DNA from 2 places in the Oceanobacillus longus genome. Region 2 is predicted to be linked to the other one. Evidence: a T-box and tRNA genes for the amino acid it is inferred to sense, from the RefSeq annotation. Region 2 holds a T-box; the other holds one or more tRNA genes.

Region 1 (16,093 bases), 430 kb from region 2:
TAAGATTCTTCCTTTTCAGCAGGAAGCCCCTGGTCTTGTGAGGAAATATTGCCGAGTAAACTGGTTAGCGTTGTTCCAAAGGGATATTCCCTATTCCAGTCAGTTGTTGCATTTATACCAGGCATTTCATCTAAATGTTCTGCGACCACCGCATATTCTTCGGTTGTCACATTTTCATTTTTTACAACTTGAGGTGTTAGAGAATATGCTTTATCCAGTTCTTTCTTTATGGCAATTACTTCTAGCTCCTGTTTACTGAAATCACTGATCTCTTCCTCCGTAATTAAATCAAGTGTTTTATTATAAACTTCTGCATTGTTCATTCCTTCTGTTTCTACCTCTGAAAGTCTGCCATCAGCTTCCTCCTTGTTTAGTAAATACCAGTATTCTTTCTTGTTTCTTTCCGTAATTCGTTCTAGCGTATCCTCATCGTCCATGGCAATATATTCCGCCAGTTTTTCAGCGACTTCTAGTCTGTCTTCCGCCTGTACTCCTTTTGGTGGGGTATAGGTAATCGAATATACTGCATTATTATCGACAATGACATTCCCATATCGATCATATATTTTGCCCCGTGGTACCGGGATTTTGGTTGTATCCAGATTAGTTCGTTCAATCTCATCTTGGAAATCCTCTCCATTAAGAATCTGAACGACTCCAAGTTGAAGAATTAAAACGGAAAACAATAAAAATACAACAAAGAACAATATATTGATCCGAAAGGGAAGTTGTGCTTTCTTTTTTTTCTTATTTTTCATTTGTTCTCCCCCAATGCGATAAGTAAATTTCTATTGTATAAACTACAATAATGATTTTACCATATTCATCGGTTTTTTTCGTCAGATAATTGATCCTTTAGCATAACTTCTTTCTTTTTCGAACTTCCTAAAAAGATATTTCGCACAAAAAAGTAAATTACAATATGACCAGCTCCTAAAACTGCTAGTAAAATTGGTATGATATCTTCTGCTTCATAGAAATAAACACCTACAAGAAATATTAAAATGGAGATAATTCGTCCACAATTTAAAAATAACTCTCTGACAACAATATATTCTACACGCATTTCGCCTGCTTTCCAGGCCTTCCCGATTACATCAAAGGTTAGCGAAACATATGGGACGTTTATCACAGGATATGCGATACCAATAACTACTGCATAAACCATCAATAAAAAATAATTTATTTCAAACAGTATAATAAAAATAGAAAAGTATAGAAGCAACGCACCAAAAAGGATTGCTTTTTTACGCATTGCCGGTTTTATGAACTTCGTTGCAACCATATAAAAAATTACAGATAATCCAGAGAGAAACATATTAAACGTACCAAGTGCTAGTTCACTCTTAGTTACTAGGAAAACCCAGATGGAAATAACGAATGCAAATATACCTTCTCGTAACCCCTGAAAAAAATGTGCATGAAGTATTCTCTTCCAGTTTTTATTACGATTTCGTTCATCCATAATTCTTTTGAAGTGAAAAACTCCTTCAGCACCACGGCGTTTTAATAAGAAACTGGTACCAACTGCACATGCAAATAAAAAGAATGATATTGCGAATATAACAGTATAACCGACATTATCTGTCATCCGAGCAATAATTAACCCAGCAAATAGAGGTCCTGTCATACCGCCTAAAGATTGTAATATACCCAGGAAACCATTAAAAAAGTCTCTTGTATCCGGCTCTGTAATTTCAAATGTTAACACATTAAATGCTAGCCAATAAAACCCATACCCTATCCCAAGCAGACTCCCAAGCATAAAGTTATAAGTTGCTGCATTTTCTCCAATTATAAGTACACTTAAAAAAAATAGGGACAGAAAAAATACGCCTAATCGTAAAACAATAATACGATCCCATTTTTTAGCCAATCGCCCCGCTAAAACAAAGGTAAGCGTCTGAAATAAAGCGATTGCCAGATTATAAAATGCGATTGTAAGAAAATCCCCTGACTGCTTCCAAAGATAAATATTAACAAATGTATTTGATAGGAAAATCCCTGCAGAATATAAACCTCCTATCAGCAACAAGATGAATAAATCTCTATTACGATCCATTTTTTCCCGAAAAAAATTCATTCCATTTTTTATCATAAGAAGACTCCTTTGCATCTCTAATAGTGTAAGCGAAGGAGTAACTTATATACAAAAAAACACGCGGAAAATTATCCGCGTGTTTAATGACCCTTTTATTTTGCTTCGTTGTAGTTTTTAGTAACTTCATCCCAGTTAACAACATTCCAGAATGCTGAAATATAATCAGGACGCTTATTTTGATATTTAAGGTAATACGCATGCTCCCATACATCAAGACCCAATAAAGGAGTTTTGCCATCCGTTAGTGGTGAATCCTGGTTCGGGGTGCTTGTTACTTCTAGCTCTCCATTATTAACTACTAACCATGCCCAACCTGAGCCAAAACGTCCAGTAGCTGCTGTTCCAAATTCTTCTTTGAATTTGTCAAAACTACCAAATTTTTCCGTAATTTTGTCAGCTAATTCACCAGAAGGTTCACCGCCACCATTTGGTGATAATAGTTTCCAGAAAAGACTATGGTTTGCATGTCCACCACCATTGTTGCGAACTGCTGTACGTGCACTTTCAGGTACAGCATCCAAGTTACTGATTAGCTCTTCTACGGATTTATTTTGAAGATCTGACTGACCTTCTAATGCATCATTTAATTTGGTAACATACGTGTTGTGATGCTTCGTATGGTGGATGTTCATCGTTTCTTTGTCGATTGCTGGTTCTAATGCATCATATGCATACGGTAATTCTGGTAATTCAAATTTTGCCATAATTAAACTTCCTCCTCAAATAAAAATGATATAAAGGAATTATAATCCCTTTATATAGAAGGTTATCAGAGCTTTCGTATACTTGCAAATCTTATGCTTTGTATTATTTAAAGTTTCAGAAGACATAATTATATAAAAAAATACTATTTTTACCAAAAAGAAAAAACAAGCTGGCTGCCTGTTTTAAAAAGTGGCTCGGGACGGAATCGAACCGCCGACACAAGGATTTTCAGTCCTCTGCTCTACCGACTGAGCTACCAAGCCGTATAAAATAATAATCTGAATATATTTTCTGTTCTTGATAAGATTTCGAAGCAAATTCTGGAAGCATTCTGCTCGTCGTGTTGCAAGATTTACGGTGATGTTGCACTCCTCGCAAAACCTACAATGATGTTATTCAAGAAGCTTACGGTTTTGCTCTACCGACTGAGCTACCAAGCCGTATTGTGTTACTTGTAAATAAAAATGGAGGAGGTAGAGGGATTCGAACCCCCGCGCGGTTTGACCCGCCTGTCGGTTTTCAAGACCGATCCCTTCAGCCGGACTTGGGTATACCTCCCGAGTTTTTATATGGTGGACCCTGTAGGACTCGAACCTACGACCGATCGGTTATGAGCCGATAGCTCTAACCAACTGAGCTAAGGGTCCTCTTTAATTTTTAATAAATGGGGCGACCGGTGGGGATCGAACCCACGCATGCCGGAACCACAATCCGGTGTGTTAACCACTTCACCACGATCGCCATATTGTTATTTAAATTGGTAGCGGCGGAGGGGATCGAACCCCCGACCTCACGGGTATGAACCGTACGCTCTCGCCAGCTGAGCTACACCGCCAATTGGCTCCACAGGTAGGATTCGAACCTACGACCGATCGGTTAACAGCCGATAGCTCTACCACTGAGCTACTGTGGAATAATAGTAATTTTTTGTTAACCATTAATAACAACGATATTTAATTTATCATGTCTACGTAATTCTGTCAACCATTTTTTTGCGTCTTCGCAAAACTTTTTATGTAGTACCTATTTCAAGACTGCGATATTTATAATAGCATGTTATTTATGTAATTTCAAGGTAGAGAATGAAAAATGTCTAATTTTGTTGATTTTTATCTGTTTAGGAACAAAAGCGCAAGCGCCCGTTTAGGGACTACGGACTGGACTGAGGCGTAGAAGATAAAGGAAAAACGGCGACCGGAGGGAGTCGATGTTGACTTATGGTACGGAGGTGAAGGAAGTCTCGCTAGTCCCTGGGCGTTGGAGCTGGACGCGGCCGTTTATATGGGAGAATTATTTGCTGAGAAAAAGTTTATACTTTCTTACCTAGTAAAAAAAGGAGAGGTTGGTGATACCCCCCTCTCTCTTTTAGATTCTATTTATTCATCCAATACTCCTTCTGCAATATTAACAGCATGGTCTCCAACACGTTCGAGATTACTGATAATATCAACGAATACAATACCAGCAGAACCACTACATAGGCCCTCATTCATACGAATAATATGTTTTTTACGGAATTTGCGTTCCATTTTATCAATTTGATCCTCTTTCTGAACCACTTCAAGTGCTGCTTCTCGGTCCATATTTTCCAGGGCACTTACTGCTTGTTTGACCGTTATAATGGTCAAATCAAACATATTGTTGAGGTCTTCCATCGCTCCCTCAGTTAATACTACTTTGTTTGAGATTTTGTAATCAATTAATTCAATCACGTTTTCAAAATGATCTCCAATACGTTCAATATCTCTTACTGTATCCATTAATGATGTGTGTTTCGCACTTTCAACTTCTGTGAGTGAACCTGCCGATATATCCACTAGATACTCTGTAATTTTACGATCAAGATTATTGATTGCACCTTCAATTTGAATTGCCATTTCAGAATGTTTTGGACTTTGTGTTGTTACATAGAGATGAGACTCTTCTAAACCTTTGTGTGCATATTCACCCATACGGATTACTTCTGCCTTCGCTTGATCCAGCGCCAATGTGGACGATTGTTGAATGAATATAGGATCCAAATGTTTTGGTTTATATTCTATAAGTGTATCTTCTCCTGGAATCAGTTTAGTAACTAACCAAGCCAATGCTCCTATAAACGGAAATTGGATGATTGTGTTAAGAATATTGAAGCTACCGTGTGCAAAAGCAATTGTCATTTCTTCATTCAAATTAAATTGAGTTTGCCAGAAAACGACCAGCTGTGTAAATACGCCTAACAACAAGAGCACGAACGTCGTACCTACCACGTTGAAAACAACATGGGTTGCAGCCGCCCTTTTAGCCGCTACGGATGCACCAAGTGATGCAAGAACTGCCGTAATAGTTGTACCAATATTGTCACCAAACAATACCGGAAGTGCAGCATTTAGCTCAATTGCCCCTTGTCCATAAAGGGATTGTAGAACACCGATGGTTGCACTTGAACTTTGAACGATTAAAGTGAAGATCGTACCAACAACCACACCTAATATTGGATTTGAACTCATACTTACGGTTAAATCATGAAATGCTTCTAAACTACGTAATGGTGACATTCCACTGCTCATTAATTCGAGACCGAAGAACAATGCCCCAAAACCGAATACAGTTTGTCCCACATTACCAACTTTTGGATTTTTAAAGAAAAAGATCAGGAAGCTTCCTAGTGCAACTATAGGTAACGCGTAGGCACCGATATCAATACCAATAATAAATGCTGTAACAGTCGTACCTATGTTAGCACCCATAATGACACCGATTGCTTGTCTAAATGTCATAAATCCTGCATTAACCAACCCGATTGTTAATACCGTTGTACCTGTACTGGTCTGAAGAAGTATCGTTACAACAATACCAGCCAATACACCCATAAAAGGGTTACTTGTAAATTTATCTAAAACCTCTCTTAAACGGTCACCTGCTATTTTTTGTAAACCGTCCCCCATGTATTTAATACCGATGAGGAAAATACCTAAACCGCCAATGAATTCAAAAATCAATGCTTGTACATCCATTTAAATCCGCCCTTCAGTAATGTTGAAATATGTCGTTTCACACCTTGTCCATTATTAATGATTTATGAATCACTTGTAAAGGATTTTCACAAAAGTTTACATTAAATTTACAATTCTTTTTTTACCTATATTTATTAACTACCCATATAAGCAATATTTCATTCAGTATATCGATAACAAGCAAATAAAAAAGACAATTCATTATGAAGTGAATTGTCTTTTTGTGAACGTTTTATGAAATTTTTTCAACCAATACTTTCGTACCATCAACTTGAACTACCTTTACTTTACTCCCTTTTTCTACCCACTGCCCATCCGATACGGCACTGTAATCTTTATTGTTAATTTTTATTGTTCCAACTGGCCGAAGATCATTCAAGGTAACGCCTTCCTGACCTAATAACAACTCGTAATCCATATTCATGGAGTTATATCCTGCCTCTTTGGTTAATTGATCCTTAAGCGCAAGCTTCGTCCACATCTCTCGCTTCTTAAAAACTTTTAAAAAGAAAAAGGACGCGCCACTACCAAGAAGAACCCCCAATACTGCATAGAGTCCGGAAGTGAAGTCAGGGGCAGCCAGAGCCACTGCAGTTAGCATACTAGCTAGACCCAGGGTGGCAAGTGTGCCATCATTAACAACTTTACCATCAATGATAATAAGTAATAATCCTACAAAATATATAATAAGCATAAGAATGAAAGATCCACTCTGCACATAGGCTGCAAAATATACCGTTATAAATCCTATACCCAGTAATCCAAAGAAACCTCGCATGTTAACAAGCACTTCACCAATTAAAAATAACGTACCAAAAAATGTAATGATGAAACCGATCCATTGTAATTCAAAAAAAATATCCATTTATTTTCCTCCCTTCATGTGTAATACGTATGAACATGTAAATGGTTTCATCCAAAAAGGAGAAACATATGTATACTTTTAAAAGGTTTTCTTTATATATATTCATTATATTGCTTTTAATCAGTATTTTTCAAGATATAAATACCAAGCCTCCTCCCACAACGTTTATTAATAATAAAGAAAATATCATTTTCAATCATGCGTATTCTATTGCACATGTTAAAGTTTTCCCTGGAGATACTGTTCTGTCTATTACTGAGACAATCAATCAGGAAAGTTTGGCACAAATGGATCTTCAACAAATATTGCAGCATTTTGAAGAACTAAACCCGACCACTGATCCATACAAACTGCAGCCTTATACCGTTTATTATTTTCCAGTGTACGATCCATAACAGTTTAGAAATACGCATAAAAAGAGAGGCTGTATCAATCAGCCTCTCTTGTGAAACTTAAACAAATGGTAATATAAACATTGTAATTAAAATGGAAATTGCACCAGCAGCGATTGCTATGTTTCCTAACGTATCTGCACCTTTACTTCTCGATACAAATCCGACAATGATTCCTGCAGCGCCGAGAACAATAGGCCACATAAAGAAAGAAATAGCTGAAAGCGCGATGGCAATCCATCCATACATCATTACACCATCATCCGTTCCGATACCTTCCTCTCGCTTCTGTTCATAATCGTCTGCAGTTATCTCTGCTGCATATTCCTCATTTCTTGAACTATCGGGCTCTATACCTACAAAATCTTGATTTTTAACGGTTTCTCCGTGATTTTCTCCATGTTTTGGAGGGACCTGTACATCTTTGTTCCGTCCACTTTGGAATTCGTCCATAATTATTACCTCCTTATGCATTGATGAGGTGCATCTATAGTTTATGGAAAGATTCGTCTAATACTGATGTTATATTTTGGAATGTGCGAATGTGGTTACGTTTTTTAAAAGCTCAGCATAGAATACTACGTATATAAAAAAGGAGAATCGGATATGTCAATGTTTATTAAAGAAATGGTGAAAAATAAGTTGAAGAACATTCGTACGGAGGAATTATTGCACTACAGCAAGCAATATGGATTTAAAATATCTGAGAAACAAGCACGTCTAATAACGGAGTACTTAAGAAAAAATTCCCCAGATCCATTCGATGAAGCATCTCGTGATGTAATGTTTCAACAACTAGCTGTGATTACCGATAAAGAAACTGCGAAACAAGCACAAAAGTTATTCGATGAAATCATTCGTTCTTATGGATTACAGCATTTGTTTGACTAAAAAGAGGAATAACAATTAGTTGTTATTCCTCTTTTATTTATGCTCCCATAATTTTTTCTTTAAGGTCCTCAACAAAATTCCCGTCTTTAAGCATGTCGATTTCCAATTTATATGGTGCTTTTTTATTCTTCTTATCGGTTCCTACATATGGCGTTTCCAGTATTTTAGGTAAGTCCTGGAGTTGAGGATGATGAACGACATAATGGAGTGCTTTAAATCCAATATAACCAAAGCCAATATTCTCATGGCGGTCTTTATGTGCAGCACGTTCATTTTTACTGTCATTCACATGAATTACTTTTATTCGATCCACGCCGATAATTTTATCGAATTCATTTAAGACACCATCAAAATCATGGATAATGTCATATCCTGCATCATGAATATGGCATGTATCCATACAAACTGATAAATTCTCATTATGTGTCACACCATCAAAGATTCTTGCTAATTCTTCAAACGTGCGACCTACTTCTGAACCTTTACCAGCCATTGTTTCAAGAGCGATTTGCACGTTACTGTCTTTTTCAAGTACTTCATTCAATCCTTCAATAATTTTTTTGATTCCTGTTTCGGCACCTTCTCCAACATGGGCTCCGGGATGAAGGACAATTTGTTTTGCTCCTAGTGCTTCTGTACGATCGATTTCATTCCTTAAAAAGTTCACACCCAATTCGAATGTTTCTGGTTTAACTGAATTACCAATATTAATAATGTAAGGTGCATGAACAATAATATCCGAAAGACCATTTAATCCCATATGTTCATGACCTTTCATTATATTCAATTCTTCTATTGGTTTTCTTCTCGTATTTTGTGGTGCCCCTGTATAAATCATAAATGTATTGGCCCCGTAAGAAGTGGCCTCCTCACTAGAACCAAGTAACATTTTCTTTCCACTCATTGATACATGAGATCCTAATTTTAACAATTACTACACCTCTCCCTGTACTACTTAATCATTTCATCTCTATTTTTTATATTTAGATTTCTTATTCAATTGCCTTTTAATGGATTCCTGCTGTCTTTTCATTTTTTTCTTGTACCCTGGTTTAACTTTATTTGTTTTATGCACCTTATTCCATGCTTCTTTTTCTACATTTGTGGTCGTCTTGGTACGCAATTGACGTTCATTCCATGGTTTGGCCTCTTTCCATTCCCCATTTTTTACTTCAACATAGGAAAAAGTTAAACCTTTTTGTTCAAGCTTATTAACCAAATTAAGATCTGATTCTTCATATAGGCTGATGGCGGTTCCTTCCATACCAGCTCTGGCAGTTCTGCCTACACGATGAATATAAAATTCTTCTTCTTTTGGAATTTGGGCATTGATTACATGGCTGACACCTTTAATATCGATTCCCCTTGCTGCCAGATCAGTAGCTACTACATATTGATAGCGAAGACTTTGAATCTCTTTAAGGACACGTTTACGCTCTCTAGGGGTAAGGCCACCATGAATTAAACCCGCATCCAATCCGCGATCCTGGAGAGACGCTGCCAGTTCATTTGCTTGTTTTTTTCCATTTGTAAAGATAATAGCTAAGTATGGTTGAATTACCTTTGAGATATCCATGATAATATCTGCTTCAGTTCGATGTTTACGTGCAATTAATCGATGCTCCATCGTTTCAGGAGAAAAATGCTCATCAATTTGTACATACAAAGGATTTTCCAAGTATTTCTTAAAGAAATGCTGCAGTCGTTGCGGAATGGTAGCTGAAAATACCATTAATTGTATATCTTTTTTAGATCTCACTAGCAGTTGATCTACGTCATTAATAAAGCCAAGATCCAGCATCAGGTCCGCTTCATCAATTACAAAAGAAGAAGCGGAATAAATAGATAAAGCATTGTCTTTAACTAAATCAAGAATTCTTCCTGGCGTACCAACAATGATATGTGGAGGTGTTTTTAATTTGTCTGCCATTTTCTGTTTATCTGTACCACCAACGAGAAGTTTGGCTATCCATGTACCATCTTTTTCTGCATAGTGAATCATTTTCCTAACTTCATCATGTATCTGTGTTGCCAATTCTCTTGTTGGGGCAGTGATTACAAATTGTACTTCCTGTTTTTTGGTGTCTATTTGGTTAAACAACGGTAATAGATAGGCATGTGTTTTACCTGAACCTGTACGGGATTGGCCAATCACACTCTGACCTTTTAATATAGCAGGGATAACTTTTTCTTGTATTTCTGTTGGTTGTTTAAACCCCAGACTGCCAATGATGTCTTGCAGTATGGGATGAAAAGCGAAGTGATCAAAATTATTTTTCATATAGGGAATACTCCTTTTGTTTTTCGATTACATAAATGTAAATGGTTCTGTATTCGAATTGGATATTAATATTTCAACTTTATTCTGTTTTAGCTTCTGATCTAAATATTTTTTAGTAGCCTTCTTCATCACTTTCTCAATATAATGCCCAGGATCGATAACGGAAAGTCCTAACTGTTCTGCTTCCTGAGCAATATGGAATGACATATCCCCTGTAATATAGACATCTGCACCTTTACGATTGGCAGTATGGATATATTTTTCCCCACTTCCACCCAGTACTGCGATTCTCTTTACTTTCTTATTGAGATTACCAGTCACGCGAAGTGCTGGGACGTCCAAAACATCTTTCACATGTTCACACAATGACTTAAGTTCCATTGGTTTATTCAGTGTTCCAATTCGACCAATTCCATATTGTTTTCCTTCATTTTCAAGTGGATAGATATCGTAGGCGACTTCTTCATAAGGATGGGCATCAATTAAATGATTAATAACGTTCTGAAGATTGGACTGTTGAACGATTGTTTCCAGTTTAACTTCATTCACTATTTCGATTTCATTTTCGGTTCCAATAAAGGGATTTGTTCCTTGAAGCGGTTTGAAAGTTCCTTGGCCTTTAGACTGAAATGTACAGTGACTGTAATTTCCGATATGTCCAGCACCACTTTCACTCAGGGATACACTTACTTCATCTACATGAGACTCAGGGACATACACCACAATTTTAAATAACTTCTCTTGCGTTGACTCCAATAGAATTTCTCTTGAATCTAGCCCTAATAGATCACAGAGCATATCATTCACACCACCATCTGCAGCATCCAGGTTGGTATGTGCTGCATAAACTGTAATTCCATTAATTAGCAGTTTTTGAATAATTTTCCCCTGGGCAGTATCTATATTAACCTGTTTCAACGATTTAAACAATAAAGGATGATGTGCGATTATAAGATGCACATCCTTTTCAATCGCTTCATCTACTACCGATTCTGTGACATCAAGAGTAACCATTATCTTTCTAACTGGTTTATTATAAGAACCGATTTGTAGGCCTACGTTATCCCACTCATATGCCAAATGTTTAGGAGCCCAATTCTCCATTATACGAAAAATATCTGAGTTATTCAGGATGCTGCTTTTCATCCTTTACTACCTCCTCCATCCAAGCTAATTCTTTTTCAAAAAGTTCAATTTTAGCATAATCTGGTTTACTGGCATTTCTCATTTGCGCTATGACTCTGTCCAACTTCTGATGTTCGAGCGTCCATTTCTCCTTAAATACAGTTGATTTTTTTTTCAATAAGAACGGACCGAACAATAATTCCTTTTCCATAAATTCTTTGGAATATGGGTTGCTATCAGACACTTTATTTGCAACAAGAACTTCATATATATGGTCGTTTTCATCCAATATAGCCTCATGCGTCAATATATAATCATTCTCATAAAACCATCTTCTAACATTTCTAGCATCTACATTCGGTTGTGCAATAATTCGCTCTACCCTTGATAATTTAGATTTCCCATTTTCCAAAATAGTTTTAATTAAAGAGCCTCCCATACCTGCTATAACAATTTGGTTTACCTCATTGTCCTGTAAAACTTCCAATCCATCACCGAGTCTGACTTCTACTCGCTCATCTAAATGATATTTATGAATCGTAGCTTTCGCACTTTCATATGGACCTTTGTTAACTTCACCAGCAATCGCTTTTGCTGTTGGGTCAGAGAGACAAACATAACATGGTAAATAGGCATGATCCGAACCAATATCTGCAAAATTAGCTCCATTCGGTAGGTACGAGACCGCTGTTAATAATCGGTTTGAAAGTTTTATATTGTTATTCATAATGTTCTCCTTTTAGAAAACTTGGCATTCGCCAAGTCATTGGACGATAGCCTTAGATGCACTTATGCAGTTAATTTTTTATAATCCCATTCATAATAGACGGCGTCTTTGTAGAGCATACTGGTTTGCTAGCTGCTAATAAAGAAAAGCTTTCTGTTTTCGCAGAAAGCTTAATCTTTACTTCACCTATTACTTATTAAGATTATTGTTTTTCACTAAGCCAATCTGAAAGAGCTGAGAGTTCTTCTCCAGCAACCTGTGATTGTGCTGGCATTGCTCCAACACCGTTTTGAATAATTTCTGCAATTTCATCTGCTGAATATTTGGAACCAACTGCAGTTAAGTCAGGACCGGCTCCACCGGATAGATCTGCTCCATGACAAGCAGAACAGTTAGCCTGATATACTGCATCTGCATCTCCACCAGCTGTTTCACCTTCTTGTGTTTCTTCTGTTTGTTCACCGCCGCCTTCTTCAGCTTGTTGAATATCTGCTCGCTGATTCAATCCGACAACGGAAATAATTACTACTGTTAGTACCCCTAGAATCGCAATAATTGCGTATGGTACTACTGCATTTTTTCTCATTTTGTTTCCTCCTTATGTATCCCCATAATAAATCTATAAAAGACTATATATAGTTTACTCGAATTTTGATGATTTTTAAAGGATTAAGCTGTGAAAGTTTTAAAAATAATATAACCGATTGCGAATACAATCGATAAAATACTGACCATCTGTAATATTTTGATATTCTTTACAATACTTAGGAATAACCATAGTATAAAATTTACCAGAATGATGACTAAGTTAATAAAGCTATTTGATGCTAAAAAATTGCTGATTGACAAAGTTAGTAAGAGCACTAGTAATAATGACACAAATAAAGGAAATTGAACATATTTATTACCATTGCCGTGAAAGTATACATAAAGCAAAATAGAGTATATACAAAAAAGAGTTAATATACTAAGTTGCAAAATTGGAAGAAATTCAGTAAAATAAACTACAAGAAATGAAAACGGTATCATGGAGTGCAATAAAATAAAATGGATGATGATAGGAGTCCACGTACTCCGTACATCATCATCAGCTTTATCTGATAGTTCCTGCCCATTCGTATATAGGGCCAATAGATAATCACAATATCTTTCAGGAAGCAGTCGATGTTCTTTCCAGTACCTAATTTCCTTAACAATAATAGCGGTTCGTTCTTCCGCCATGTTTTTTCACCCCAATACAGGAAGGATGCTTTATTTTGCTGCTCTAAAAAACATACATGTATAAGGAAAGTCATTATTCACATAGCACGTGAACAATGACTACCTATCAGTCCAAAAAGTCTTTCAGACGTTTGCTTCGGCTCGGATGTCTAAGTTTACGAAGTGCCTTTGCTTCAATTTGACGGATACGTTCTCTTGTAACCCCAAAAACTTTACCGACTTCTTCAAGCGTTCTTGTTCGTCCATCATCTAATCCGAAACGAAGACGTAATACATTTTCTTCCCGATCTGTGAGAGTGTCCAATACATCTTCGAGCTGTTCTTTCAGCAATTCATAAGCTGCATGGTCAGATGGTGAAACAGCTTCCTGGTCCTCGATAAAATCTCCGAGATGGGAATCATCTTCTTCCCCAATTGGAGTTTCTAGTGATACCGGTTCCTGTGCTATTTTTAAGATATCCCGTACTTTCTCAGGACTAAGTTCCATCTCCTCACCGATTTCTTCCGGTGTTGGTTCCCGACCTAAATCCTGTAGTAAGGATCGTTGAACACGAATGAGTTTATTGATGGTTTCCACCATATGCACAGGGATGCGGATCGTTCTTGCCTGATCAGCAATTGCGCGTGTAATTGCCTGTCTAATCCACCATGTTGCATACGTACTGAATTTAAAGCCTTTACGGTAGTCAAATTTTTCAACAGCTTTAATCAGCCCCATATTACCTTCTTGAATCAAGTCGAGGAAAAGCATGCCACGACCAACGTATCGTTTAGCGATACTTACAACAAGACGTAAATTAGCTTCCGCCAAACGGCGTTTAGCTTCTTCATCGCCCTCTTCAATCCGGGAAGCCAGTTCGATTTCCTCAGCCGCTGATAATAAATTAACTCGCCCTATTTCTTTTAAGTACATACGGACAGGATCATTTATTTTAATACCTAATGGCACACTTAAATCACTTAGGTTAAATTCTTCTTCTTTTGCAATCTTTTGCATATTGGGGTCATCTTCTGACTCACCTATCACATCCACACCTTGTTCTTCCAGGTGCTCATAAAATTCATCCATTTGATCGGATTCAATTTCAAAATTGGATAGACGGTCTGCCACCTCTTCATAGGCTAATGTACCACGTTTCTTACCCATTTCAACCAATTTTTCCTTTGCCTGTTCAAGTGTTAGTTCAGTATCTTTTGTTTGCGAAGGCTTATTTTCGGCCATGAGTCCCCCTCCTTCCAGTCTACTTTGAAATTTTATTTTGTACTTTTTAAATGTTTTTGAATCTCAATAATCTGCATAGCAATTTGTGCTGCTTTTAGCGGATCATTTTGCTGTTCAGCAAGTTTTTGCTGTTCTTTTAGTGATTTAATATTCACCGAATCATTTGATTCATTTAAGATAATTCGGATATAATCATTAATTTCCCTGTCACTGATTTCATTTAGTTCCGGCATCATTGCTACCTCAACCACTTGTTGTTTTAATCGATCATCACTCAACCTTTCAATAAATAAACTTATATCTGGTGAATGACCTTCCTCATAGAAAGCGTATAAGTGTGTAGCAATTATCTTGTGATCATCCACATTAAATCCAGCACCTAATTCGTCTTTAACTTTATCTGTAATGTACGAATCCTGAAGCATATAGGAGATAAGTTTCTTCTCTGCATTATAAAAAGCTGGAAGCAACTTTTTATTGCGCTGTGACGTTGTAGTCTTATTAGTATATCTGTTCTTTTGCTGATTATCCTTAGGGATTCCCTGTTTTTGCCTATATCCATGCATTTCAGAGGTCAAAGATTCGATAGAGATATTGTACTCATTGCTAATCTCTTTCAAATAATATTCCCTTTCGATGGAACTCTCAATCATCGCTAGTTCTTGTAATACATTCTCAATATATTTTATGCGGTCTCCTTCAATCTTTAGGTTGAAGTCCATTTTAAGGTATCGCATATAAAAGCCCATATAAGTATCACTTGCTTTTATAACCCTGTTTTTGAACGCATCCGAACCATGCTGTTGAATAAAACTATCAGGATCCATATCATTATCAAGTTTCGCCACTTTTATCGAGCAACCCGTTTTCCGTAGTAAGTTTGCAGCTTTATATGTCGCTTCAAGTCCTGCATTGTCCCCGTCGTAGCATATAATAACAGTTTCTACGTAACGATTTAAAAGTTTCGCTTGTGGCTCTGTTAGGGAAGTACCAAGTGTTGCTACTACATTTTTTACGTCCGCCTGATAAGCGGAAATAACGTCCATGTATCCCTCAAATAATACGACTTCATTCTCTTTACGTATATGTTTTTTAGCTAAATCAAAGTTGTACAACAGTTTACCCTTTTGAAATAACTCATTCTCCGGACTATTTAAATATTTTGGTTCCTGTTCTTTAATAGAACGTCCGCCAAAAGCAACTGTTTTTCCTATATGATTTCTAATAGGGAACATTATTCTTCCCCTGAAACGATCTGATACATCATTATCATTTAATTGGGATAAGATTCCTGCTTTAACCAGTAGCTGTTGCTGAAACCCTTTTTTGGTGAGGAATTCTGCGACAAAATCCTTTACATTTGGTGCAAATCCTAATTGAAAAGTTTCTATCGCTTCATCGCCAATACCTCTATCTTTCATGTATTGGTACCCTTCTTTGCCATCTTTTGTATATCTTAGAAGGTGATGATAAAGTTTAGTTAACCAATCATAGGCAGAAAGAACACCTTGGCTTTCCTGGGACATCGATGATTCCTTTTTTATACCAGAATCAGGAAGTGTCGTAC
Region 2 (16,093 bases):
GACATCATAAGGTTTTGACTTGATATAGGCCCTTAAATTGAATTTTGCATTTGCATAAAAACCCTCCAGTGGGGAGATACTGTCCTTGAACAGCATCACCGACTGGGAGGGTTGACAGAATGACTAGACATAAAGTTGAGATATGTGGTGTTGATACATCTAAACTGCCTGTACTTAAAAATGACGAAATGAAAAAACTCTTTATAAGAATTCAGCAGGAAGGCGATATATCTGCACGTGAAGAGCTTGTGAACGGAAATTTAAGGCTAGTATTAAGTGTAATCCAAAGATTTAATAATCGCGGAGAATATGTAGATGATTTGTTTCAGGTTGGTTGTATTGGATTAATGAAATCAATTGATAATTTTGATCTATCCCATAATGTAAGATTCTCCACGTATGCTGTTCCTATGATTATTGGAGAGATTAGAAGATACCTTCGTGACAACAATCCGATACGAGTTTCCAGGTCCTTACGTGATATTGCATATAAAGCATTAACAGTAAGAGAGAAACTGATAAGCAAAACTTCAAAAGAGCCAACACCTGCAGAAATTGCAGAGGAAATGGGGATACCGCACTCTGAAATCGTGTTTGCACTCGATGCAATTCAAGACCCGGTATCTTTATTTGAACCAATTTATAATGATGGAGGAGATCCTATTTTTGTAATGGATCAAATCAGCGATGATAAGGACAAGGATTCCTCCTGGGTAGACAAACTGTCTCTTAAAGAAGGCATGCATCAATTGAATGAAAGAGAAAAGATGATCTTAAACAAGCGCTTTTTTCAAGGAAAGACTCAAATGGAAGTTGCAGATGAGATTGGGATTTCGCAGGCACAGGTCTCTCGCTTGGAGAAAGCAGCAATAAGTCAGATGAATAAGCAGATGTTTGAATAAGTTTATAAGAGGAGTTTAAACACGATAAGTATCCAACTATACAATTAAATAAAGGTTGAAATAGACCAGAAAGAACAGGTTATTACTGTTTTTTCTGGTTTTTTGCGGAATTAAGAAATAATCTTACCTGCCAGCATATATTTAAATAGAGGGCAGGTGAGCATAATGGTAAAATTATCCGAATTGCAATTAAAGGAAATTATCGTTATTGATGATGGAAGAAGACTTGGTCATATTACCGATTTGGAAATCAACGGTAACTCAGGTAAAATTATTGCTATTGTGGTTGATGCAAGAGAGAAGAAAAGTGGCGGTATGTTTTCCAAAGCTGATGAGTTAATGATTTCCTGGGATCAAATTGTTCGAATCGGATCTGATGTTATTCTTGTAAAGGAAGTTCAAGGGCCAGATTTGTATCGCGGAGCTTAATTTAGTAATTAGCCAATTCATACATGTCAAAATATGATAAAATAAGACAAGTCTATTTCCAGGAGGAACAGTAATGAATGAACCATTTAAGGAAAAGGGTGGGTCCTATTTACATATTGAAAAATGGCAGCAGATAACTCCAAATCTCGTCGCTGGTTTCACAACTAGAAATGGAGGAGTAAGCAGAGAACCTTATCACACTTTCAATTTAGGACTCCATATACCAGATCGGCACAACGATGTATTGGCAAACAGAAGAAGGTTGGCTGATAAATTGAGTATACCTGTTGAAAACTGGGTATCTGGAGAACAGGTACACGGTACTTCTGTTAAAAGTATAACAGTAGCTGATAAAGGTAAAGGATCTATTTCTTATGATAGCTCAATTAAGGGAACAGATGGAATAATTACAAAAAATAAGGGACTTCTTTGCACAGCATTTTTTGCAGATTGTGTTCCGTTATATTTCTTTGATCCGGTGACTCAATCTATAGGAATTGCCCACGCTGGATGGAAAGGTACTGTGGGTCGGATCGCAGAGAAAATGGTGGAGGCATTTAAGGAAATGGGAGCACAACCTGAAAACCTTCTTGTTGCAATCGGTCCATCCATTTCAAAGGAGTATTATGAAGTGGATGGTCATGTTATTTCTTCCATCAGTAAAGAAAACAGGGAAAAAACAGTTACTCCATTGCATAATAATCACTTTTTATTGGATTTAAAACAATTAAATGTAGAAATCCTTTTACAATCTGGTGTAATCAGTCATAATATAGAGGTAACAAAATATTGCACTTATCGTGATGAGAACTTATTCTTTTCACATAGAAGAGATTTTGGCAAAACAGGGAGAATGTTAGGATTCCTTGGATTCTTAATATGATAATTTAATGGAGGAATTAAAAGATTTATGGAAGTGGCAGGAAATCTAAAAACTATTCAGGAGAATATTGGACATGCTTGTGAAAGAAGCGGGCGTAAGCCGGAAGATATTACAGTAATTGGAGTTACAAAATATGTTACAATAGAGCGAACCAAGGAAGCAATCGATTCAGGGATAGAGAATCTTGGTGAAAATCGTAACGAAGGTTTCCTTGAAAAGTACAACCATTTTGGAAATCAAGCAAAATGGCATTTCATAGGGACTCTTCAGTCGAGAAAAGTAAAAGATGTTATCGACAAAATAAACGTTCTTCATTCGTTGGACAGAATGTCTCTTGCTAAGGAAATAAATAAACGGACGGCTGCACCAATGGATTGTTTTGTACAGATAAATGTAAGCGGAGAAGAATCAAAGCATGGCATTGAGCCGGAAGAAGTACTCCCTTTCATTGAAAAACTAGAAAAGTATCATCACATCCATGTGATAGGTTTAATGACGATGGCTCCGCATATTGATGATCCAGATCGAATTAGGAAAGTGTTCAGAAGTCTGGCAGAACTAAGGGATCGTATTAAAGAGAAGAAATTTAGTCATGCGCCATGTGAATACTTGTCAATGGGAATGAGTAATGATTATGAGATTGCTATTGAAGAGGGTGCAACCCATATCCGAATCGGTTCCAAACTCGTAGGCAGCTGATAGATATTAATTAAAGAGGTGAGCAAATGAGCATAAAAAATAAGTTAAAAAATTATTTCACCATGGATGACGAATATGAGTATGAATATGTTGATGAAGAAAACGTACAAGAAAACGAGAAAAATGCAAATCAAAAGTCACAAAATATTGTTAGCCTGAAAAGCGTACAACAGTCGTCATCCAAGGTGGTTTTGTGTGAACCACGAAACTATAATGAAGCTCAGGAAATAGCCGATAATATCGTAAATAGACGTGCGGTAGTGATTAATCTTCAACGAGTGGAGCATCAACAGGCAAAACGCATCGTAGATTTTTTAAGTGGAACCGTGTATGCCGTAAATGGAGATATTCAAAAACTTGGTTCAGAAACATTTTTATGTACACCTGATAATGTGGAAGTATCCGGAACGATATCGGAAGCATATACAGAGCAGAATGAATTTGAAAAAGGATGGTAGCATTAAATGGTTGAATTATATACAATATTGCATTATGCATTAGTGTTCTATGGCTATGCACTTATCGTTTACATTTTTATGTCATGGTTTCCAGGAGCTCGTGAATCATCATTTGGTCAGTTCTTAACAAAAATATGTGAACCTTACCTGGAACAATTCCGCAAATTTATTCCACCACTTGGTATGATTGATTTATCGCCAATCGTTGGAATTCTTGTTTTACAATTGGCTCGAGCGGGACTTGGTGAATTTTTCCGGATGTTTTTATTTTAAAGGAAGCATGATTTAATATGGATATATATCAGCACTTTAGAAAAGAAGAACAGCCATTTATAGATCAAGTTTTATCCTGGAAAGAACAAGTAGAACTAACATTTCAAGTTAAGTTAACGGACTTTCTTGATCCAAGAGAGCAACAGATCGTTGAAATGCTAATCGGTTCTAACAATGAAGAATTAAAGCTGTATAAAAACGGTGGTGGAACCGAAGCTGAAAGAAAGCGTATTGTGATTGCACCATTTTATGAAGAAATGTCTGATCATTTGTTTCAGTTGACTCTCTTGGAGGCAACTTATCAACACAAATTTATTACACTTGAACATAGGGATGTAATGGGAGCTTTCATGTCACTAGGAGTCAAAAGGAAAAAGCTTGGTGATATAGTGGTTGGTGATGGTATCATTCAAATTGTCCTGGCTGAAGAAATAGCTTCTTATATTACAATGAATTTAACATCCATTAAGAATGCGAATGTAACGTTCGAAGAGAAACCTCTAGCGTATTTGAAACAAGAAAATGAGAAATGGGTGGAATCGGAAAAGACAGTTTCTTCGTTAAGACTTGATGCAGTATTAAAGGAAATCTATCACGTTTCCAGAAAAGATGCGGCTTCTTTTATTCAAAAACTTCAAGTTAAGGTGAATTATAAAGTTGTCGAGGACAGTAAATTTCAGCTGCAGGAAGGTGATTTAATCTCCTTACGCGGCAAAGGAAGAAGTAAGCTTACTGAAATTAAGGGATTGTCGAAAAAAGATAAAGTTAGAATAACGATTGCAATATTAAAATGATCATTGAAGGATTTACCGTTTTTTTGTCGAATTAGTTAAATATTAATGATTAAATCATATTTTAACTACATAAATTCCTTAAGGAGGTGGCCGTTGTGCCATTAACACCACTTGATATTCATAATAAAGAATTTACGAGAGGCTTTCGCGGTTATGATGAAGACGAAGTAAATGAATTTTTGGATCAGGTTATTAAAGATTATGAATTAGTTATAAGAGAAAATAAAGAGCTCACTGAGAAAGTTACTCAGTTAACAGAAAGACTGGGTCATTTCACAAATATTGAAGAGACTTTGAATAAGTCAATTCTTGTTGCACAGGAGACAGCCGAAGAAGTTAGAGGAAATGCAACGAAGGAATCAAAGTTGATTATAAAAGAAGCAGAGAAAAATGCTGATCGAATTATTAACGAAGCATTGAGTAAATCTCGTCGTATTTCAATGGATACAGAAGAACTTAAGAAACAAGCGAAGGTTTTCCGTACAAGATTAAGAATGCTTGTGCAGGCTCAGCTTGAGATGCTGGGTACCGATGATTGGGAAGATTTATTTGAATCAGAGATTGGTGAAGAGCTTGAGCTAGTTGACAACGAATCATAGACCTTGACGTTTACTGGAATTTTACATATAATTCATATACAGATAAGGTCATTATTTAAATAACAAATACATTGATAGAGAAAGTATAAAAGTTTCTTGCTGTTCAGCGAGCCGGGAAATGGTGTAAGCCCGGCCAGTACGCTTTTAGAAAATCACTCTTGAGTATCCATTATGAATTAAGTAATAGTGGGCGGTTATCCCCGTTATGGATTTCGAGTGAATTTAAAAGGATTATTTTAAATTTATAAGGGTGGTACCGCGAGTCTTCTCGTCCCTTTTGGGATAAGAAGGCTTTTTTGTATACCAAAGTTGGTGTTGGAGCTAGCCGATACAATAGAGCAAGCACCATGTTAGCGACGTATGGAGTGGAATTGACTATAGACATATTGACAAGTTTAATGAGGTATATTTAAAGGAGGAAGCACACAGATGGATTATAAAGACACATTGCTCATGCCAAAAACAGAATTTCCAATGCGAGGAAATTTACCAAATAAAGAACCGAAGAGACAGGAACATTGGGACGAAATAAATATTTATGAAAAGAGTTTGGAACGTACGAAAGGGAGACCATCATTTGTATTGCACGATGGCCCTCCTTATGCAAACGGAGATCTTCATATCGGTCACGCGCTTAATAAAGTCTTAAAAGATTTTATTGTTCGTTATAAATCAATGACTGGTTATCATGCACCCTATGTACCTGGATGGGATACACATGGTTTACCAATCGAAACAGCATTAACAAAAAACAAAAAAGTAAAACGCAAAGAGATGAGCGTAGCAGAGTTCCGAAAACTTTGTGCTGAATACGCACTTGGGCAAGTGAACAGCCAACGTACTCAGTTTAGACAACTGGGTGTCCGTGGTGATTGGGATAATCCATACATTACGTTAACAAAAGATTATGAAGCAGCACAGATTAAAGTATTTGGTGAAATGGCAAAAAAAGGATATATCTATAAAGGATTGAAACCTGTTTATTGGTCTCCATCTTCTGAATCTGCCCTTGCAGAAGCTGAGATTGAATACCAGGATAAGCGTTCTGCTTCTATCTACGTTGCTTTTGAAGTTACAGATGGTAAAGATGTATTTGATGGTGGTGAGAAAATTATCATCTGGACAACAACGCCATGGACGATTCCAGCAAATCTTGGAATCAGCCTGCATCCTGATCTTGAATATGTTGTGGCAGAAGTAAATGGGGAAAAATTTGTTGTGGCACATGCATTACTTGAGGCTGTATCAGAAGAACTAGGCTGGAAAAACGTAAATGTAGTCAAAAGCTTTAAAGGCCAAGAAGCTGATCGTGTTGTTGCAAAACATCCATTCTACGATCGTGACTCACTAGTTATGCTTGGTGATCATGTCACAACAGATGCTGGTACTGGCTGTGTTCATACAGCACCAGGACATGGAGAAGACGATTTCTATGTATCAAGAAGCTATGGCATTGATGCATTCTGTCCTGTAGATGATAAAGGGGTATTTACACAAGAAGCACCTGGTTTTGAGGGGTTATTTTATGATAAAGCAAATAAAGTAATTACTGATAAATTGGAAGAAGTCGGTGCATTATTGAAATTGAGCTTCATTACGCACTCCTACCCACATGACTGGCGTACGAAGAAACCGACAATTTTCCGTGCAACAGCACAATGGTTTGCCTCCATTAAAGATTTCCGTCAAGAAATTCTGGATGAAATCAAAGAAGTGAATTGGTATCCGAATTGGGGAGAAACAAGATTATATAATATGGTCCGAGATCGTGAAGACTGGTGTATTTCCCGTCAACGTGCATGGGGTGTTCCGATTCCGGTATTCTACGGAGAAAATGGTACTCCAATTATTACAAATGAAACGGTTGACCATGTATCCAATTTGTTTAGAGAGCATGGGTCAAATATCTGGTTTGAAAAAGAAGCAAAAGAATTACTACCGGAAGGATTCACATCCGAACACAGTCCAAACGGTACATTCACCAAAGAGACAGATATCATGGATGTTTGGTTTGATTCCGGTTCTTCTCATGAAGGAGTTCTTGAGAATCGAAAAGATCATAGAAGACCTGCCGATATCTATCTGGAAGGAAGTGACCAGTATAGAGGATGGTTTAACTCTTCCTTGTCAACAAGTGTAGCTGTGACAGGTAAATCGCCATATAAAACGATTATTAGCCATGGTTTCGTATTAGATGGTAATGGCAGAAAGATGAGTAAATCACTTGGGAACGTCATCCTTCCTTCAAAAGTACAAAAACAGCTCGGATCAGATATATTGCGTTTGTGGGTTGCAAGTGTGGATTATCAAGCCGACGTGCGTATTTCAGATGACATTTTAAAACAGACTTCTGAAGCATATCGTAAAATAAGAAATACGTTCCGTTTCTTATTGGCTAATTTGGCTGACTTCAATCCAGCAACTGATACGATACCTGATCAGGAATTGGAAGAAGTGGACCGCTATATGCTTCACCGATTACAGCAATTGGTATCAGATGTACGTGAAAACTATGAGAAGTATGAGTTTTCACCAACTTTCCACCAAATCCATAATTTCTGTGCGGTTGATTTGAGTTCATTCTATTTGGACTTTGCAAAAGATGTTTTATATATCGAAGCTGCTGACAACAAACGTCGTCGCAGTATTCAAACAGGTTATTATGAAATCCTGACAACACTGGTTAAATTATTGACTCCAATCATTCCACATACCATGGACGAGGTTTGGGAGTATATCCCTGGTGTAGAAGAGGAAAGTGTCCAATTGACAGATATTCCAGAAGCGCGTAATATTGCTGGAATTGAAAATCTGGAAACGAAATGGAATCACTTTATGGAAGTTCGCGATGATATCCTAAAAGCTTTAGAAGAAGCAAGAAGTGAAAAAGTCATCGGGAAATCACTTGAAGCAAAAATTACCATTGTTCCAAAAGATAAAGAGACGAAAGAAGTTTTATCATCCATGGAACATTTACATCAATTTCTAATTGTATCGGATGCTGTTATAAGTGAAAGCAATTCCGATGCAAAAGAATATAAATTTGTAAATGTATTGGTGGAGAAACATCCTGGTGAAAAATGTGAACGATGCTGGGTTGCTTCCGAAACAGTTGGAGGAAATCATGACCATCCGGAATTATGTACACGTTGTGCTACTGTAGTTAAAGAACACTATACAGCTTAATTGCAGATAACTGATAAAATATCCCTCTTCATAGAGGGATATTTTATGTTTCTTAAGCTTGCAGTTGTCTAGTTTTTTGCTTATCCGTTCCAGTGATCGGTCTACTTGTGTTTGCTCTTGAAAACAAAGTAGTTAAAGTATAAGATTATAGGGACATAGAAATGGAAATCGGGGGAAATCGCATGCACTGGTATTATGTCTTCGCACTCATCATCATTGGTATTGACCAGCTGACAAAATGGATTGTCGTTAAATCCATGGAGATCGGTGAACAAATAACTGTGATTGAGAACTTTTTTTATCTTACATCACATCGTAATTCTGGTGCTGCCTGGGGTATTTTAGAGGGGCAGATGATATTCTTTTATATTGTTACTGTCATCGTTGTGATTGGAATTATTTATTACATGCAAAGTTATGCAAAACACGATAAACTTCTTGCAATTGGATTGAGCTTAATACTTGGCGGTGCAATCGGAAACTTTATTGATCGCATATTTCGTAAAGAAGTCGTTGATTTTGCAGATTTCATCATTTTTAATTATGATTTTCCAATCTTTAATGTGGCCGATTCAGCTTTAACAATTGGTGTCATATTAGTGATTATTGCTACTATAATCGATGAAATGAAACAAAGAAAGGAAAAGCCGAAAAAATGACCTATTTTAAACATAATGTAACAGAGGAACAAAATAAAACAAGATTAGATAAGGTTCTGGCTGAAATTAATCCGGAGCGCTCCCGTTCTCAAATTCAAACATGGATCAGTAAGAATCATGTTTTAGTGAATGGCGAGCCTGCGAAAGCAAACCACAAATGTCAAACAGGTGATGAAATCACATGGTCTATACCGGAAGTAGAGCCATTGGATATTAAAGCAGAGGATATTCCTTTATCTATTGTTTATGAGGATAGTGATCTACTCGTTGTTAACAAGCCAAAAGGAATGGTTGTTCATCCTTCTGCGGGACATCAGAATGGAACCCTTGTGAATGCACTGCTTTATCATTGTAAGGATTTGTCCGGAATAAATGGAGTTGAAAGACCAGGGATTGTACATCGAATCGATAAAGATACAAGCGGACTACTCGTTGTTGCCAAAAATGACCATACACATGTCCATTTGTCGGAACAGCTTTCCAATAAAGAAATAAAGCGTAAATATGAGGCTATTGTGCACGGAGAAATTACGCATGAAACAGGAATGATTGATGCACCTATCGGAAGAGATCCGAAAGACAGGCAAAAAATGGGAATTGTGGATAATGGAAAACCTGCTATTACCCATTTTAAAGTACTCAAACATTTTCCTGACTTTACCCATGTGGAATGCCAGTTGGAAACCGGACGTACCCACCAGATTCGTGTTCATATGCGTTACATTGGATTTCCATTAGTTGGTGACCCTAAATATGGCCAGAGAAAAACACTCGATGCAGACGGACAGGCATTACATGCGAAATCGCTTGCGTTTGTACATCCGAGAACAGAAGAATGGCTTGAATTTGAAATAGATGCTCCAGTGGTGTTTCAGGAAGTGCTTGAAACGATTAGAAAAATGTATTGACATCTCGTGCGGAGTTTGTAATAATAAACTAAATGAATAGATGACCTTTAAACATTAGTCCTGTGAGGCTGAAAAGGGAGCGGTAAAAGTATGATTATGTATTCTCAAACCCTTTTTTCCTATCAGGAGAAAAGGGTTTTTATATGGTAGTTAAGAAAGTATAAATACTTTCTTACTGCATAAGTGCGGGCTTTGAGCATTCGCCTAAAGGCTTGGCGAACGCCAAGTTTTCTAAGAATTGAGGTGTGTTTCAGTGAAGAAGAAGACGGAAATATTAGATACAGCTGCCGTGAACAGAGCATTGACACGAATGTCCCATGAAATATTGGAAAAAAATAAAGGCGGCGAAGACCTTGTTCTGATTGGTGTGAAAACCAGAGGTGTACCACTAGCAAAACGAATTCAAGAAAAAATAAAACAAATTGAAGCAATAGAAGTTCCATTTGGTGAACTTGACATTACGATGTACCGTGATGATCTGAAAAAAGTAAATATCAGTAACGAACCTGAAATTAATTCAGCAACCATCGATGTTGAGCTAACCGGAAAGAATGTTATTCTCATAGATGATGTATTATTTACAGGAAGAACAGTTAGAGCAGCAATGGACGCAGTAATGGATATTGGAAGACCATCCCAAATTCAACTGGGAGTATTGGTTGACCGAGGACATCGTGAGCTGCCGATCCGGGCTGATTATGTAGGAAAAAATATCCCGACATCAGATAAAGAAATTATTGTTGTTCAGTTAAATGAAATTGATAATAGTGACCAAGTTTCCATTTATGAAAAATAAATAATTCAACTTTTAATCAAATCCAGAGAGGTTTGAAAGGTTGCCCAAGATAACGTGTAGTAACTACACGTATAACTCTTTGCAGCCATCTGCAAAGAGTTTTTTTATGGGAAAGATTAAGTTATTCATTATAAGGAGGAAAGACTTTTGAGACATTTTATATCCGTTAATCAGCTTACTGTAGAAGATATTTACTCCATATTGGAAACAGCAGAAAACTATCGGACTCATGAGGTCAAATTAAATAAACAATTATTTGTAGCTAATTTATTTTTTGAACCGAGTACAAGGACGAAAATGAGCTTTGTCGTGGCACAGAAGAAATTAGGTTTGGAGATTCTTGATTTTCATTCCGATTCATCCAGTGTAATCAAAGGAGAGTCTCTTTATGACACAGCAAAGACTTTTGAATCCATTGGATCCGATCTCCTTATTGTTCGACATCAATCGGACAGCTGGTTTGAAGAGCTTGACGATAGGGTTTCGGTTCCGATAATTAATGCAGGTGCAGGGAAAGAGGAACATCCAACACAATGCATGTTGGACTTGCTGACTATCTATCAGGAATATGGCTGTATTAAAGGACTAAAGGTCGTGATTGTCGGAGATATCAAACATAGCCGGGTGGCACGTTCCAATGCTTTTGCGCTTCGCAAGCTTGGTGCGATTGTATATTTAAGTGCTGCCCCTGGATTTGAAGATGATGAACTTGATTTTCCTTATATTTCAATAGATGAAGCAGTAGAGACCTGTGATGTTGTCATGCTTCTCCGCATACAGCATGAGAGGCATCTTCATAAAGCAGAAACTTCGGATTACCTTGAACTCTATGGATTAACAAAAGAACGGGAAAGAAAGATGAAAGAACAGGCAATTATTATGCACCCTGCACCGATTAACCGAGGTGTTGAGATAGATACTGACTTGGTTGAATGCGGTCGATCACGAATTTTTAAGCAAATGGAAAATGGTGTTTTTGTGAGAATGGCGATTATGATGAATGTATTAAATGAATGGGGGATTATCACTAATGAAAACAATTTTAAAAAACGCAAAGCGCTTGCTTTCATCAAATGAAATGGAAGCCTGTGAAATCTTAATAAACGGTAATCGAATCGATAAATTAGATACTGTAATATCAGAAGAAGCAGACAAAATTATCGATCTTAAAGGAAAACTCATTTTACCAGGCTTTATTGATGTCCACATTCATCTCCGTGAACCAGGTGGAGAGCATAAAGAGACGATCATTACTGGTACAGAAGCAGCAGCACGAGGCGGATATACAACCGTCTGTGCGATGCCGAACACAAATCCAGTTCCTGACAGTAAAGAATCTCTAACAGCAATTTTAGAAAAAATAAAAACGGACGCTTTGGTTCGTGTTCTTCCATATGCAGCAATCACAAAAGGATTAAAGGGCGAAGAACGAACAAATATTAAAGAATTAAGCGAAATCGGCGCATTTGCCTTCACGGATGACGGTGTTGGGATTCAGACAGCAGATCAAATGCTTCGTGCTATGAAGGATGCTGCGGAATGTGGTACTGCAATCGTTGCTCATTGTGAAGACAACTCAATCGTTTATGGCGGTGTTGTTCATGATGGGGAAGTAAGCGAGAGACTGAATCTGCCTGGAATCCCTTCCATAACTGAATCGGTTCAAATTGCCAGAGATGTCCTGCTTGCTGAGAAAGCAGGCTGTCACTATCACGTTTGTCACGTTAGCACAAAGGAATCTGTACGTGTGATTCGCGATGCAAAAAGAGCTGGAATTAAAGTCACTGCAGAGGTTACACCACATCATTTATTGATGACTGAACAAGATATTCATGAAAATGATGCGGATTATAAAATGAATCCTCCTTTACGCTCGAAAGAAGATCAACAAGCTTTACTGGAAGGATTGTTGGATGGGACGATTGATTTTATCGCAACCGACCATGCACCACATGCAGCAGATGAAAAAGCACAAGGTTTTCTGAAAGCACCATTTGGTATTGTTGGTCTTGAAACAGCTTTCTCACTTCTTTATACAAATTTGGTTGAAACTGGAAAAATTACGCTTCAACAGTTAGTTGCTTGGATGACAAATAAACCTGCACAAGTTTTCAATCTTCCTTATGGAACACTGGAAGAAGGAAGTATTGCAGATATTACAGTAGTAGATCTTGAGAAAGTATCCGTTATAGATAAAAGTAGTTTTTATTCAAAAGGGAAGAATACACCATTTCAGGACTGGAAGGTTAAAGGAATACCAGTCTTAACGATCGCAGAAGGTAATATTGTTTATAAGGAGGATATTCATGGCTAAAAGACAATTGGTTCTAGAGGACGGTACAGTATTTATTGGCGAAGGATTTGGTAGTGAGCGAGTGACAAGCGGAGAAGTTGTATTCAATACAGGTATGACAGGCTATCAGGAAGTTATATCTGATCCATCCTATTGTGGACAGATTGTTACGATGACTTACCCGCTTGTTGGAAACTATGGAATTAACCGGGACGACTTTGAAACTGTTACCCCGTTTATTCACGGTTTTGTTGTGAAGGAAGTAAGTGACGCACCTTCCAATTTCCGTAATGAGGAAAACCTGGATCACTTTTTAAAAGCGCATGATATTCCGGGCATTCAGGGGATTGATACAAGAAAATTGACAAAAATTATCCGAAAATACGGAACGATGAAAGCAATCATTACCGATCTTGAACCATCCGCCGAGGGGCTAGCAGAAGAGGTTAGAAATCTTGTTCTGCCAACGGACCAGGTTAAAAGAACGTCTACAATCAAGCCTTACGTCGTTCCAGGTCGTGGTCAGCGCATTGTAATGGTTGATTTTGGTGCAAAACATGGTATTCTTCGCGAATTAACAAAAAGAAATTGTCATATAACAGTTGTTCCACATGATTATAGTGCAGAAGCTATTTTGCGTTTGAAGCCTGATGGAATTATGCTGACAAATGGTCCTGGGGATCCGAAGGACGTACCCGAAGCAATTGAGATGATTAAGCAGGTTTTAGGAAAAGTTCCGATTTTCGGTATTTGCTTAGGTCATCAACTACTAGCACTTGCTTGCGGAGCTGATACAGAGAAGATGAAGTTCGGTCATCGTGGTGCAAACCATCCGGTTAAAGACTTAAAAAAATCCAAGTCCTATCTAACATCACAAAATCACAGCTATGCGGTAAGAGAAGCATCACTTGATCATACTGCACTTGAACTTACCCAAATTGCATTGAATGATAATACGGTTGAAGGGATTCAACATAAACTGTATCCGGCATTTTCTGTACAGTACCACCCGGAAGCTTCCCCAGGTCCAGAAGATACAAATTACCTGTTTGATGACTTTTTAAAAATGATTAAAAACAATCAAGTAAAGCATGAGGAGGAATCATATGCCTAAGAATACAAACATCCAGAAGATTTTAGTTATTGGTTCCGGCCCAATTGTTATTGGCCAGGCAGCAGAATTCGATTATTCCGGTACACAAGCATGTCAGGCATTGATGGAAGAAGGTTATACCGTCATTCTTGCCAATTCAAATCCTGCAACAATCATGACAGATAACACAGTTGCAGATAAAGTTTATATGGAGCCTTTAAATGTAGAATTTCTAACTAAAATCATTCGAAAAGAACAACCAGATGCATTATTGCCGACGCTGGGGGGACAAACCGGTTTGAATCTGGCAATTGCGTTAGAAGAAAAAGGAATTCTTTCCAAATACAATGTTCAATTGCTAGGTACAACACTCGAAGCAATTCAAAAGGCGGAAGATCGTGAGAAGTTTAGAGATTTGATGCAGGAATTGAATGAGCCAGTTCCTGAAAGCAGTATTGTCACAACAGTTGATCAAGCACTTGATTTTGCAGCAGAAATCGGCTATCCCCTTATTGTACGGCCTGCATATACGCTTGGTGGAACTGGCGGGGGAATGTGCTACAGTGAACAGGAATTAAAAGAAGTTACAAAAAATGGGCTTGCATTGTCCCCTGTTCATCAATGTCTGATTGAAAGAAATATCGCAGGATTTAAGGAAATTGAGTATGAAGTAATGCGTGATAAAAATGACCAGGCTATTGTTGTCTGTAATATGGAAAATGTGGACCCAGTCGGCATTCATACTGGGGATTCGATAGTAGTGGCACCATCCCAAACATTAAGTGACAGGGAATACCATATGTTACGAAATGCTTCGTTGAAAATTATACGTTCCTTGGAAATAGAAGGTGGCTGTAATGTTCAGCTTGCTCTTGATCCGAACAGCTTTGATTATTTCATTATTGAGGTAAATCCACGGGTCAGTCGGTCATCAGCACTTGCCTCAAAAGCAACAGGGTATCCGATTGCAAAAGTGGCTGCAAAAATTGCTGTAGGCTACACGCTGGATGAAATTATAAATCCAATTACGGGAAAAACATATGCATTGTTTGAGCCTTCATTGGATTATGTGGTAACCAAATTCCCAAGATTCCCATTTGATAAATTTACAACTGGTGACCGTAGACTTGGTACACAAATGAAGGCAACTGGTGAAATTATGGCGATTGGTCGTACGTTTGAAGAATCTCTTTTAAAAGGTATCCGTTCTCTTGAGCTTGGTACAGAAGAGCTTTGGTTGAAGTCACTAATCGATGTGTCTGAGGAAATTCTGGAAAAACGTTTGAAAAAGGCTGATGACGAACGAATCTTTGTCATAGCAGAAGCTTTCCGTAGAGGATTTACCGTAGAAAAGATTTTCCAACTTACTAAAATAGATACATTCTTCCTAGTTAAACTGGAAAGAATGATTCAGTTCGAACAAGAATTGGCAGTAAACCCATTTTCTGATCAAGTTTTGGAAAAAGCAAAAAAATTAGGTATTGCAGATGCACAAATTGCTAGGATTTGGAATACGACACTAGACGAGGTTTATTTCCAGCGGATGTCCCTTGATATTAAACCTGTTTACAAAATGGTAGATACATGTGCAGCAGAATTTGAATCGGAAACACCTTATTTCTACAGTACGTATGAGGATGAAAATGAGTCTATTGCTTCCGACCGTAAAAAGATTCTTGTACTTGGTTCAGGCCCAATTCGGATCGGACAAGGAATAGAGTTTGATTATGCAACGGTTCATTCTGTACTGGCAATCAAAGAGCTGGGCTATGAAGCAATTATTATGAATAATAATCCCGAAACGGTATCCACTGACTTTAGTATTTCCGGTAAGCTCTACTTTGAACCACTAACATTGGAAGATGTGATGCATGTTGTGGAATTGGAAAAGCCAGAAGGGGTTATCGTACAGTTTGGTGGCCAGACAGCAATCAATCTGGCAGCAGGTTTGGAACGCCGAGGAGTAGAAATTTTAGGAACAAATTTAGAAGCAATTGACCGCGCTGAAGATCGTGATAAATTTGAGATATTATTAGATGAATTGAATCTTTTGAGACCAAACGGAAAAGCGGTACGCAAGTTGGATCAGGCAATTGAAGTAGCCAATACAATTGGTTATCC

Evidence for each region. The T-box of region 2 lies ahead of ileS (isoleucine--tRNA ligase). A T-box ahead of a tRNA ligase gene usually reads a tRNA of that ligase, here a tRNA-Ile.
Region 1: it encodes a tRNA-Ile, which carries the amino acid that the T-box ahead of ileS (isoleucine--tRNA ligase) is inferred to sense. The anticodon was not compared.

The regions. Positions count from the first base shown of each region.
Region 1 is NZ_JBHSAO010000001.1:580,985-597,077, reverse strand. It holds gene ACFOUV_RS03025 (peptidoglycan D,D-transpeptidase FtsI family protein) at 1-758, opposite strand, end outside; gene ACFOUV_RS03020 (MFS transporter) at 824-2,098, opposite strand; gene sodA (superoxide dismutase SodA) at 2,194-2,805, opposite strand; tRNA gene ACFOUV_RS03010 (tRNA-Phe) at 2,997-3,069, opposite strand; tRNA gene ACFOUV_RS03005 (tRNA-Ser) at 3,272-3,364, opposite strand; tRNA gene ACFOUV_RS03000 (tRNA-Ile) at 3,377-3,453, opposite strand; tRNA gene ACFOUV_RS02995 (tRNA-His) at 3,472-3,547, opposite strand; tRNA gene ACFOUV_RS02990 (tRNA-Met) at 3,565-3,641, opposite strand; tRNA gene ACFOUV_RS02985 (tRNA-Asn) at 3,645-3,719, opposite strand; gene ACFOUV_RS02980 (Na/Pi cotransporter family protein) at 4,183-5,802, opposite strand; gene ACFOUV_RS02975 (NfeD family protein) at 6,035-6,667, opposite strand; gene ACFOUV_RS02970 (hypothetical protein) at 6,736-7,062, shown strand; gene ACFOUV_RS02965 (hypothetical protein) at 7,120-7,512, opposite strand; gene ACFOUV_RS02960 (DUF2624 domain-containing protein) at 7,666-7,950, shown strand; gene ACFOUV_RS02955 (deoxyribonuclease IV) at 7,988-8,881, opposite strand; gene ACFOUV_RS02950 (DEAD/DEAH box helicase) at 8,921-10,231, opposite strand; gene ACFOUV_RS02945 (Nif3-like dinuclear metal center hexameric protein) at 10,259-11,377, opposite strand; gene ACFOUV_RS02940 (tRNA (adenine(22)-N(1))-methyltransferase) at 11,355-12,083, opposite strand; gene cccA (cytochrome c550) at 12,286-12,669, opposite strand; gene ACFOUV_RS02930 (hypothetical protein) at 12,753-13,304, opposite strand; gene rpoD (RNA polymerase sigma factor RpoD) at 13,411-14,526, opposite strand; gene dnaG (DNA primase) at 14,559-16,093, opposite strand, start outside.
Region 2 is NZ_JBHSAO010000001.1:1,010,564-1,026,656, reverse strand. It holds gene sigG (RNA polymerase sporulation sigma factor SigG) at 120-902, shown strand; gene ACFOUV_RS05280 (YlmC/YmxH family sporulation protein) at 1,068-1,331, shown strand; gene pgeF (peptidoglycan editing factor PgeF) at 1,405-2,214, shown strand; gene ACFOUV_RS05270 (YggS family pyridoxal phosphate-dependent enzyme) at 2,242-2,913, shown strand; gene ACFOUV_RS05265 (cell division protein SepF) at 2,940-3,371, shown strand; gene ACFOUV_RS05260 (YggT family protein) at 3,378-3,644, shown strand; gene ACFOUV_RS05255 (YlmH family RNA-binding protein) at 3,662-4,438, shown strand; gene ACFOUV_RS05250 (DivIVA domain-containing protein) at 4,534-5,037, shown strand; T-box leader at 5,100-5,316, shown strand; gene ileS (isoleucine--tRNA ligase) at 5,467-8,223, shown strand; gene lspA (signal peptidase II) at 8,406-8,882, shown strand; gene ACFOUV_RS05235 (RluA family pseudouridine synthase) at 8,879-9,790, shown strand; gene pyrR (bifunctional pyr operon transcriptional regulator/uracil phosphoribosyltransferase PyrR) at 10,044-10,586, shown strand; gene ACFOUV_RS05225 (aspartate carbamoyltransferase catalytic subunit) at 10,734-11,663, shown strand; gene ACFOUV_RS05220 (dihydroorotase) at 11,617-12,900, shown strand; gene ACFOUV_RS05215 (carbamoyl phosphate synthase small subunit) at 12,893-13,993, shown strand; gene carB (carbamoyl-phosphate synthase large subunit) at 13,986-16,093, shown strand, end outside.